One region of the Lysinibacillus sp. GW823-FHT06C08 genome, then DNA from elsewhere that is predicted to be linked to it. Evidence: predicted binding sites of a transcription regulator. Region 1 holds the regulator's gene; the other holds the start of a gene.
The links. Region 1 encodes LexA, which represses DNA repair genes until DNA is damaged. Its sites were predicted from a motif close to CGAACATATGTTCG; they were not measured.
Positions count from the first base shown of each region.

Region 2: AC1Q6O_RS14210 (YhjD family protein) is a predicted target of LexA. The motif match lies at 3,143-3,156, and genes of this name have one in related genera.

Region 1 is NZ_JBXAHN010000001.1:947,776-953,213, reverse strand. Features, by position in the region: gene tkt (transketolase) at 1-178, opposite strand, end outside; gene AC1Q6O_RS04405 (DUF896 domain-containing protein) at 304-537, opposite strand; gene AC1Q6O_RS04400 (GNAT family N-acetyltransferase) at 727-1,254, shown strand; gene def (peptide deformylase) at 1,379-1,957, shown strand; gene AC1Q6O_RS04390 (YneB family resolvase-like protein) at 1,977-2,642, opposite strand; gene yneA (cell division suppressor protein YneA) at 2,639-3,001, opposite strand; gene lexA (transcriptional repressor LexA) at 3,120-3,737, shown strand; gene AC1Q6O_RS04375 (gamma-glutamyl-gamma-aminobutyrate hydrolase family protein) at 3,843-4,565, opposite strand; gene AC1Q6O_RS04370 (prepilin peptidase) at 4,600-5,352, opposite strand.
Region 2 is NZ_JBXAHN010000005.1:242,293-247,730, reverse strand. Features, by position in the region: gene AC1Q6O_RS14225 (DUF6138 family protein) at 1-354, opposite strand, end outside; gene AC1Q6O_RS14220 (suppressor of fused domain protein) at 406-1,467, opposite strand; gene AC1Q6O_RS14215 (hypothetical protein) at 1,719-2,267, opposite strand; gene AC1Q6O_RS14210 (YhjD family protein) at 2,835-3,122, opposite strand; gene AC1Q6O_RS14205 (GNAT family N-acetyltransferase) at 3,528-3,977, shown strand; gene AC1Q6O_RS14200 (GNAT family N-acetyltransferase) at 4,700-5,438, opposite strand, start outside.

The sequences.
Region 1 (5,438 bases):
CGCGATTATACCATTTTGGGTTCGCTGGATTATGGCGTAATTGTTTTGTCCAAAGCGTATAAGCCATTGGCGCTGCCCCCATTGGTAAACCTGGGTGACCAGAATTTGCTTTTTCAATAGCATCGATTGACAAAGTTCGGATAGCATTAATTGCTAATAAATCCGCATGTTGAGTCATTATATTGTGACATCCTTTCTCGTCCTATAATTGTTCTTCTACAGTTTAGTCAACATTGCTTTAGAAAACAATGCTTTTGTAATACTATTTGTATTTTCATACATACTTTATTGAATTGTGTCACATTAATTTAGAAATTTATTTTTTTTCGCTTGTCTTACCTTCTCAGGCGTGACATCATTTCCTTCTGCATCAACCACTTTTACGTTTTCAATCGTATCACGCATTGTTGCTCTAAATGTATCTAAGTATTCCTTACGAAGCGCTGTTCGCTCCTTTGCCTCTTCATCCGTTAGTTGACCGCTTTTCGCTTTAGCAGAAAGTTCATTTATACGGTTAATTTTTTCTTTTGATAACATCGTTACACACCTTTCAGTACCTACCTTATTGAACTCAGTATGCAAAGTATAGCACGGTTTCCCATTAAATGCAGTTATACCAACCCCTATTCAAGCTGTTGAAATAAAAAATACATGACTTCCAGATGTTTGAAGTGTATAAATATTATATGGAAGGAAAAATTTAACTATCTATTGGAGGATATACATGTGAACGTGACAACTAAGCGATTACTCATTCGAACATTTCAAGAGCAGGACTGGGAAGCTGTTTATAGCTATACTTCAGATGAAAAAGTGATGCACTATATGCCTGAAGGTGTTTTCAATGAAGAACAGGCAAAGAAATTTATTGCAGAAAATAGTAACGACAAAGCAAAACATTTTGCTATTGTTTCAAATAATTGCGAGCAAGTGATTGGTCATATCGTTTTCCATCCTTGTTTCGGCGATCATACTTATGAAATCGGTTGGGTACTAAATCCAGCTTATCAAAATCAAGGCTTTGCTTCTGAAGCTGCTCGTGCTGTATTAGACTATGGATTTAATGAAAAGAAACTTCATAGAATTATTGCAACGTGTCAGCCCGAAAATATCGCTTCCTATAAAGTTATGGAAAAGATCGGAATGAGGCGTGAAGGATATTTTAAAAAGTGTATACCATATGGGAATGAATGGTGGGACGAATACTATTACGCAGTTTTACGTGAAGATTGGAATATTTTATTAGAAGATTAGAAGAACGTTAAACGCTTGTGAAAATGCGCGCCTATAAACGTTGTTGGGCACTGCATCTATGATCCGACCATACAATTTAGCTTGATGAACTTCTGAAGAAGTCCTATTGAGGAGGTATGTTTCGATGGCAAAATTTCATCCTGATTACATGATTACTATGAAAGATTTTGTAAAAGAACACTCAGACCTATTACGAAAACAAACGCAAGACGTTGCAATACCAGTTCCCTTAGAGGACCGACATATATTATTTTCTATGCTTCAATATTTAAAAAACAGCCAAGACCCGATTTTAATAAAAAAGTATAAACTCCGTCCTGGTAGTGGCCTCTCTGCCAATCAAATTGGCGTAGATAAGAGAATGTTTGCTGTACTTTTTGAGAATCACGACCAAAAACATGAAATGATGTTCATTAACCCAAAAGTAATGAGCCATTCTTTCAATATGATCTATTTGCCTGAGGGTGAAGGGTGTCTGTCTGTTAATCGACCTGTTCACGGTTTTGTACCAAGATATGAACGAATTAAAGTAAAAGCCTATAATATTGATGGACAGGAATTTATTATGTCTTTAAAAGGCTATGAATCTATCGTTGTACAACATGAAATCGATCATTTAAACGGCATTATGTTTTATGATCGAATTAATAAAGATAACCCTTTTCAGCTACCCAAAAATGTTATTATTGAAAGCTTATATTAAAAAAAATTAGCGGGCTATATTATTTGCCTGCTAATCTTTCTTGATGCTCTTGGAATCGGCGATGTACGGTTGCCTTACTTACCTCAAAGCCTAGTCCTCTAAGCGTAATGGAAATTTCCTCAAAGGTAAAACCACGATTCCGTAGCTTCACAATTTCATCAACAGGGAGTTCTTTACGTTCCTGACCATGTGGATTGCCACGATTGGATAGGTTATTTTCAGGGCGATAGCCATTTTCAACAGCACGTCGCATACCTCTGCGGATTTTTGCATTATGTATTCTACGTTGATATTCCTCTACAATTGCTAAAATCTCTAGTAGCATCGTATCCATTTCGTTTAATTGGACTGGTCCTGCATCACGCATCGAATAAACATCTGTTGCTGATTTTTGTAATAAATGCAATACTGCCATTCTTGCATTTCCACGACCTAAACGAGTTTCATCTTGTACAAAAAGAGCTTTTATTTCCTTCTCTTTTATAAAATCAAGCATTTCAAGTAAGCCTTCGCGTTCAACATCATAACCGCTATGCTTATCTTTAAAAACACCCTTTACTTCATAGCCTTGTTCTTTAGCATAGTGCACTAATTCTTCTTGTTGGCGCTCTAATGAGGAGCTTTGCGTTTCTTTTTCAGTACTTACTCGGCAATAGATAACAGCCGTCATTTGATTATTTTTCATTGTTCGTTTCTCGCAATTTCAATAGTTTTGATGGGACTGGCTTGATCACTCAAAACTGGAATGACTAGAGATTTACCTGCCACGATTTTAATGTCTGCTAACTCATTTTCTGATTTGACAAGCTTAATCCAATCTTCTTTACTCATTTTACCACGGTATTGTTCTGCTAACGACCACAAGCTATCCCCATGTTCGATTTGAATTTCAGCGTAATTAACATCCCCCGGATCAGTGATGTAAAGGTAACTTGCGAAGAGTAAACAAGCACCTAATAATATAGTGATATGTGTATTTTTCTTTAGCCATGTCATCATTAAAACCTCATTTCTAGAATGTTTGTTCGGAATGTATGTTCTCATAATAAAGCGAACAAACGTTTTTGTCAAACACTTTTCGAACCTATGTTTGCATACGTGTTCGCATTCTGTTATACTATCAAATAAGAAGATTGATATTAGAAAAAAGAGGTGAGCAATCATGAAAAAAGTATCGAAAAGACAAGAGGACATTTTAGCGTTCATTAAAGACGAGGTACGAGCTAAAGGGTATCCGCCATCAGTCCGTGAAATCGGGGAAGCTGTTGGACTTGCTTCAAGTTCAACTGTTCATGGTCATTTGGCTCGATTAGAACAAAAGGGTTTTATTCGTCGAGATCCAACTAAGCCACGTGCTATTGAAATTCTTGAGCCTGAGGAATCCATCCAAAAGCAACATGTCATCCATGTACCACTTGTAGGGAAGGTTACAGCAGGTTCTCCTATTACAGCTATCGAAAATATTGAAGAGTATTTCCCACTGCCAGATACATATGGCACGAGTGAGGATCAGTTATTCATGTTAGAAATTATGGGTGAATCGATGATTGAAGCAGGAATTTTAGATGGTGACTTAGTGATCGTAAAGCAAAAGTCAACGGCCATTAACGGAGACATTGTTGTAGCCATGACAGCTGAGGATGAAGCTACTGTAAAACGCTTCTTTAAGGAAAAAAACCATTTCCGTTTACAGCCTGAAAATTCATCAATGGAACCGATTATCGTCGATCAAGTATCAATTTTGGGACAAGTTGTTGGTCTTTACCGCCGTGTACATTAATTAAATGAGGGTTTGAGGATTGTGTTCCTTCACTGAGCATATATCCTCTTTTTTACGCAAAAAAAAGAATCCATTAACTATTGGATTCTTTTTACAATGACCTCTCTATGCTTCTTTTTTAAATTTCAAGCTCGCTTCAACAAATGCTGCAAATAACTTTTGTGCATGCTGATCTCCCGCTACAGCTAATTCCTCTGGGTGCCATTGGACAGCCAAACAGAATGGTAATTCTTCATGCACCACTGCTTCAATAATGCCATCACATGATTTCGCTGCAACTTTTAAATTCTCCGCTAGTACATTCACTGACTGATGATGAAAAGAATTGACGGCAATTTTCTCTTGTTCCAGAATAGTCGCTAATAAATTCTCCGCAATAATTTGTACATAATGCGTTGCTACTGACCTACCAGCTTGTTGCATATGTTTGATTAGCTTCGTACTATAATGGTCACTATCAATGTCCTGATATAACGTCCCACCTAATGCAACATTTAATATTTGGATACCCCGACAAATGCCAAAAATAGGCATTTTACGTACAAATGCAGCCTCAATTAATGCTAATTCCACGGCATCTCTAGCTGGATGAATTTTACCTAGCTTTGGTGAAGGCTCCGCTCCAAATAGAAAAGGATGTACATCATAGCCTCCCGATAGCATTAAGCCATCCGTAAGGGCTAAAATTTGAGCAGCATCTTCCTCCACACCTAACGGAATAATAAGGGGGATACCACCCGCCTTAATAATACTTTTGCTGTAAGCAGCATTTAAATGAGCTGATAAATCATCTTCTACAAAAGCTGTAATTCCAATAATCGGCTTCACTTGATTCCCCTCCACAACATTGAAGATTAAACACTTACCAATAACCTAAATACCAATTGATGAACGAATCTCCGTAGAAATAAACAATAGTAGCGGCTAATGCAATAGATGGACCAAAGGGAATATGTGTTTGTCTTCCTTGTTTATGCTTTAATAAGACAACTATTCCGATTATCATACCTATGATAGCGGCAATAAATAAAGTCAACAACGTATGAATAGTACCGAGAACGAGACCAATTAAAAAGAAGAATTTAATATCGCCCCCTCCCATTCCACCTTTCGATAAGACCGCAATACTGTATAATATGCCAAAACCAACGAGTGCACCCACTAGGCTGTCCCACCAAGGTGTTAAGGGTGACAGTACACGTCCTATGACCAAAAAAGGCAAAAAGAATAAAAGAATCTTATCTGGAATTAACAGATAGATAAAATCTGAAACAACTATAATGACTAACAATGAGATGAACGATAAAGCTACTAAAAATTCTAAACTCCAGTTTAGCTCCAAATAAGCAAAGGCGAATAATCCCCCAGTTAACAATTCTATCACTGGATATAGCCAAGAAATTTTAAAGCCACAGCCTCTACATGTTCCTCTTAAAAACAGATAAGACAATACTGGCACTAAATCAAGAGCCGTCAATTGTCTCTGACAGCTCGTACAATGGGAGGAAGGATATACAAGAGACTCCTTCCGCGGCACACGTAAGCCAACTACATTATAAAAAGAGCCAAAGACTAGACCAACTAAAAAAATGATAATTGTATAAGCCATTTCCAAATTTATGTCCTCCTAAACCAATAGGCGCCCATACAATAAGTATGATGCGCCTATTCATATAATTATTGTAGTCTTGCTCAGCAATC
Region 2 (5,438 bases), on a different contig from region 1:
AAAAAATCGAGGACCATATGACTGTGCCTGAAACATTTGCTCCATCTTCGTACATAAAGCCGAAAAAAGATCCTCCACATAGTTTTGTTCTATAATTTCCTGTATGTATGTCCCTGCATCCACCTTATAAGCACTATCACTCCAGCTAAATGGTTCATAGACATCTATACAAATAGTCCCGTATTGACTTTTGCCTTTTTTCCATGTGATTTTTAAATAGTTAAAGATACCTGCTTGTAGTCGGCTTTGATGTTGAATACCATCAAGACGTTTACTTTCTTGCTGATAGACTTTGGTAAGTTGATCCCACACATCCGCTAAAAAATATTGTATAGACTGCTGCATCTGCTCCATCCTTTCTTAGAGAAAAATCTCTCGCCAAAAAATATTTAGCGAGAGATTACCTTATCCGATTGTTTTCACAACCGCTCCTTCTTGATTCTTTATATGTGTTTTCATAATTTGGAAACTTATACCTTCTAATGAAGATAGGGCAAACCGCTTTTCTTGCGGCACTAAATTTTGACTTAACTCCTCAGCTGCCTCTTTGTTCAATGTAATGGTAATTTCCTGTTCATTTTCCTGATAACCCACTTGATGATCTGGTTTAAATACTATAGTTAAATCTTGACCGACTAAGCTAAGATTTCTTTCCTTTACTATTCGCCCACGTAATAATTTGCCGATGACATCGGCCTGCTTCGCCCCTAATTGAATAACATGGGATTGTTTGTTAAACCAGCCCTTTTTCCCTACCTGCCAAGCCAGCTGATCGACAAATAAAAAGCCTGTACTTGAACCATCTTCCATCATTCCTCGCTCTACCGCCTCTACAATCTCAGGGCTTTGTAATAGTGAGGGGCGTGTTAAGTCCGTTATATAGCTTGGAATTTGGTTAATACCAGCCTGTAGTACACCAAGAGTTTTCCATGTCTGCATTGCTTCTAGTTCATCCTCTGTAATGCCGACCATTTGGATAAACTCCACCTTGCCATTCGGCGTATCCATTTCAGCAAGCTCAGGATCATGCGTAAAGGCTAGCGCTGTTAATTGCGTATCAGCATCCAGACAGATCGGACCATTTGCATCTAAATAATCACCCGCTCTAAAAACATTCCCACTATTAAAAACATATCTACCCATATTTTGTAATAGATTCAACGCCCACGCTGGTGGTTCATCCTCCTCTTCGGAGCGCACTAAGCGAAACGTCAATTCAAATCCATAACCACTATAGTCTTTATTTTCAAGCTCTTTTTCATATAGTTCCGAGAACCCATATGTGACAAAATGCCAATGGGGAACTGGAGTTTCACTTTTATAGGCACTTATACCATCCAAAGGGTCTTGTCCACCTAATGAATAAGGAATCATGGTGCCGTAATGCTTTGGCTCCTGCTCCCCATGTACCTGTGATACAGCTTCATCAATCGCATCCCAGCCTACCGCCATAACCTCTTCACTCATTTACGTTTCCTCCTTGCAATTGTCGCTATCGACTCTACTAACCTATTCATTATGATACCAATTTTATGGTAGCTCATTAACAGCATTAGGACTCATTTTCACTTATCGTGCAACTAGGTTTATTTTCATTCTACATGAGGAAAATATTACTAACGCAAAAAAATCAGGCCATCTTCTGGATTCCAAAAAGATTGCCTGAATAGCCTTCTATTCTGCCATTTAAATTTATACGTTCTATCAATCGGAATAGGTTAGCCATACATCATAGCTGGCTCACGCACAACATGTAAATAATCTGCCAGCTTCCCTACAAATACTTGCTCTAAATATGGTAATTGTCCTAGGCAGTGAGGCGTCATTAATGCTGGATTTTGATAAATCTTTAAACCTCCCACCTTTAATAGCGTCGCTACAAACTGGGAACAAAAATAAGCGCGTTCTCTTCTTACCTCCTTTTGCATCATCACGCCAAAAAGCCCGATAAAGTTGTATTTATAACGATCTCGATTCCAATACATATAACGCACGATTTTAGCCATTTCTAAATATTGATAATGAGAAATTCTACAACGATAAATGACACAATCCGCTGACTCAAATAGCCCTCTTTCCGCATCCTCTCGCAAAAAGCCACCACTTAAAGGATTGTTTAATTGCCTACGTCCAAAGCTAAACATTTCGTATAGCCTCTCATCAAATGCGATTGACGCATGATTCATCTCTTTACCAGTATACATACCTATCGCTTTCGATAATAATGTCCCTGTTTTAGTTAATACTATGTAAATCGTATGTGCCACTTCTTCACCTACTCCAATATTCTTTCTACAACTACCAATACGTTTTAAAACTTCAAATGGTTTCGTGAATTTCCTTTTTTTATAAGTATATACTATAAACTTAAATATTTTCTTAGTAGAACCTGAAGAATTTCTTAAGATTTAGTTTTATTTACTAGTATTTTAAGTTAGTGAACTATCATTAAATCAACGTTCTGAAAATTTTATTTTTGAACTACCTTTATTTATATGCCGTTAATTGTATTCTTATGTGGGGTACAAATGGGGTACAGAAGATTTTTTACTGGGGTACTTGGGGTACAGAAAAATAAATGGACAGATAACTAGAAAACGATAATAATAGTCACTTAGTTTTCCTGAATGACTAAATATTTTAATTTCTTTATATATTTATTACCCTGCCAACGGCTTAGAAAGCTGTTTATAGATTTTCTAGTTTTGATACATTTCTATAGAACCCTATCCTACAGGCTCACTAAATCTTTCTCTCTATTTATCTACTTTTATATTTATTTGGGCACCAGTTGAATTCTATACTAACAACACCTACCCAGTATTGATACAATTTTATTGTATTGCATTTGGAAGGAGGAATTCTGCTGTAGCTACATACACATCACTAAAATACTCGTCAATCTTTTCTACTTTGAATAATCTTATTTTCTCTTTTGCCAACAACCTTTTTGAAACGTAATAATCTTGGCCTATGTCTTTTAATAACTTATCGAGGATTGGTAAATAACCTTTACTCATTTTTAAATTTTCTATTACTGAGAAATCACGTTGCAATGATTGAACTGCCATTTCTAGAATTAAAAATTCATGAAATAGTCGCCGTTGCTCAGGATTCGACATACAACTCCATCCCCTCGATAAGAACATTCGTTTGTGTAATTACATAACAAACGTTCGTATTTTTACGAGTGTTAATTTATAGAAGTAAAAAAAGCACAGAATCAAACCTCAAGAGTTGAGGAACGGATTCTTCTTCAACTGACGGAGCAGGTTAGTGAAAGAAGGTGTTATTTTCCGCTATAGACAATGGTATAATTTGGGTAGGAGGTGAGATAAATAAGTCTTATTCTTTTTGCTTTTGTATTTTTACTATGAGTTTTCTTTACTAGGGAGTTGTTTTATTAAAGTAACGGTGCAGGTTAGTAAATAACTTAATGCAGTTTAGTTTAATAAGAACGAAAATGATTAGAATTAATTATGCTATAGAGCTGGTCAGTTATAATTTTATAAAGGAGTTGTGAGAAGTTGAAATATCGTAAAGCAAATGTCGATGATATTGATAAATTGGTCGAGTTAAGAAAAAAGCAATTAGTTGATGAGGGGATAGAACCTAATTTAGATATTGATAGAGAACTATTTGTTTTCTTTAAAAATAAACTAAGTGATGGTACTTTAATTCAATGGCTAGTGGAAGATAATGAAGAAATTATAGCTTGTGGTGCAGTAATTTTTTATGAATTTCCACCTTGTTACACCAATAAGACTGGAAAAAAGGCTTATATCACAAATATGTATACTAATGAAAATTATCGTGGGCAAGGAATCGCAACAAAGCTGTTAACTAAATTAGTTGATGAAGCTAAGATTTCAGGTATTTCACAAATCTGGCTTGGGGCTTCAAAAATGGGTAGACCAGTGTATAAGAAGTTTGGTTTTATGGAAACTGATGACTTTCTAGAATTAAATATTTTTTAATAATTAAAGCCCATTACCAATTAAGGTAACGGGCCCGTAATGTTAAGCGCTATGCTGTACAATGCTGATCTTCAAACCTTCAAAATCTCCACCTGTTAATGTGCCAGTGTCAAATTTATCTAGGTGTGACTTATCAATAATTTTTTTATCTACTGCTTGTTTGCTTTAGTTGTATCGTTAGTGAATTCATTGTGCCATCATCCTTTTCTGTTGGTTTTTGTGTTTAAAAATGATTGAACCGATTCAAGTGTCAACATAGCCCCTTGACCGTTTCCTCCTGGTGCTGGCTCCGATGTAGGTTCAAGCGGGCTCTGGATTAGGATTACCTTCTCCTACAAGCATCTGAATATCTTAAGGTATAAAAGTTTTTAGGTTAAATGGATTGGGTTTCATGTTTTCCTTCTTGCCCAATTTAGTTATTCGATTGACTAAATTGTTCGAAAATATTTTTGTACTCGTTCTTTATAGCGTCTACGAGAAAAAAGACAAAAATAAAAAAAGCCACTCAAAATGAATGGCTTAATCACAAATTTATCATTAACTTCACATACGATAAATTTGTAAAAAACTTGGATTAGATTAACCGTATAAACTTAATAAGATAACAAATCTACAAAGCATGTTTTTGAAATGTAAGATTGTCCAAATTACCCTATTATAAAATGAAGAAGTTTAAAATCTTTGTTGCATAAAAGTGCCCTTTTGCTTAACAAGAAAACTATTTATTCAAAAACAACCATTTCTCCGATTTCTATAAAACCAAATCGCTTATAAATATTTTTCCCATCATTGGAAGCCTGTAATACAACCGGTTTTTGTTTATCCTTTGTTTGATTTAGAAGAAATTGAAACATTTCACTGCCATGTCCTTTACCTCTAGATGTTTCTTTTGTCATCACATCATAAATACCATAACTATCTTTGCTTTCTATTAATAAACCGGTAGTTACAGCCATTTCGTCTATACAACCAATAAACATTTGAACTTCTGAACCTAATTTTTTTAGTGAAAACTCGTTAAAATAACTTTTTAGTGCCTCTTCTTCTGGTGTACCTTCAAATAAGCTCTTAAATACCTCTATATATTTTAAAAGATCTTCATTATTTTTCACACTAGTAATCATAAGTTGATGGGAAATTCTTTGACCTATATTAAGAGTATTTTCAAGTTTCATCATTACATTACGTTCTGCTTCTTTTAGGTCATATTCTTCCATCAGGTCTTGCCAGCTTGCGTTCAAATACCGAGAGTCAATCCACGTACTAAAGGGATATTCTTTAAGAGTCATACTTTCAATGCTACTTCTAATGTTAAATTCATTTTTTATCTGTGAAGATTTCGGCAAAAGTATATTAAATGTATCCGTGGGTATTTCTGTATTCGTAAAAATGAAGTCCTCTTCATTGATAAGCTTTCCATTAACTGTGTGAGTGAATATTCTTATTTTTTCTTCAAGATTG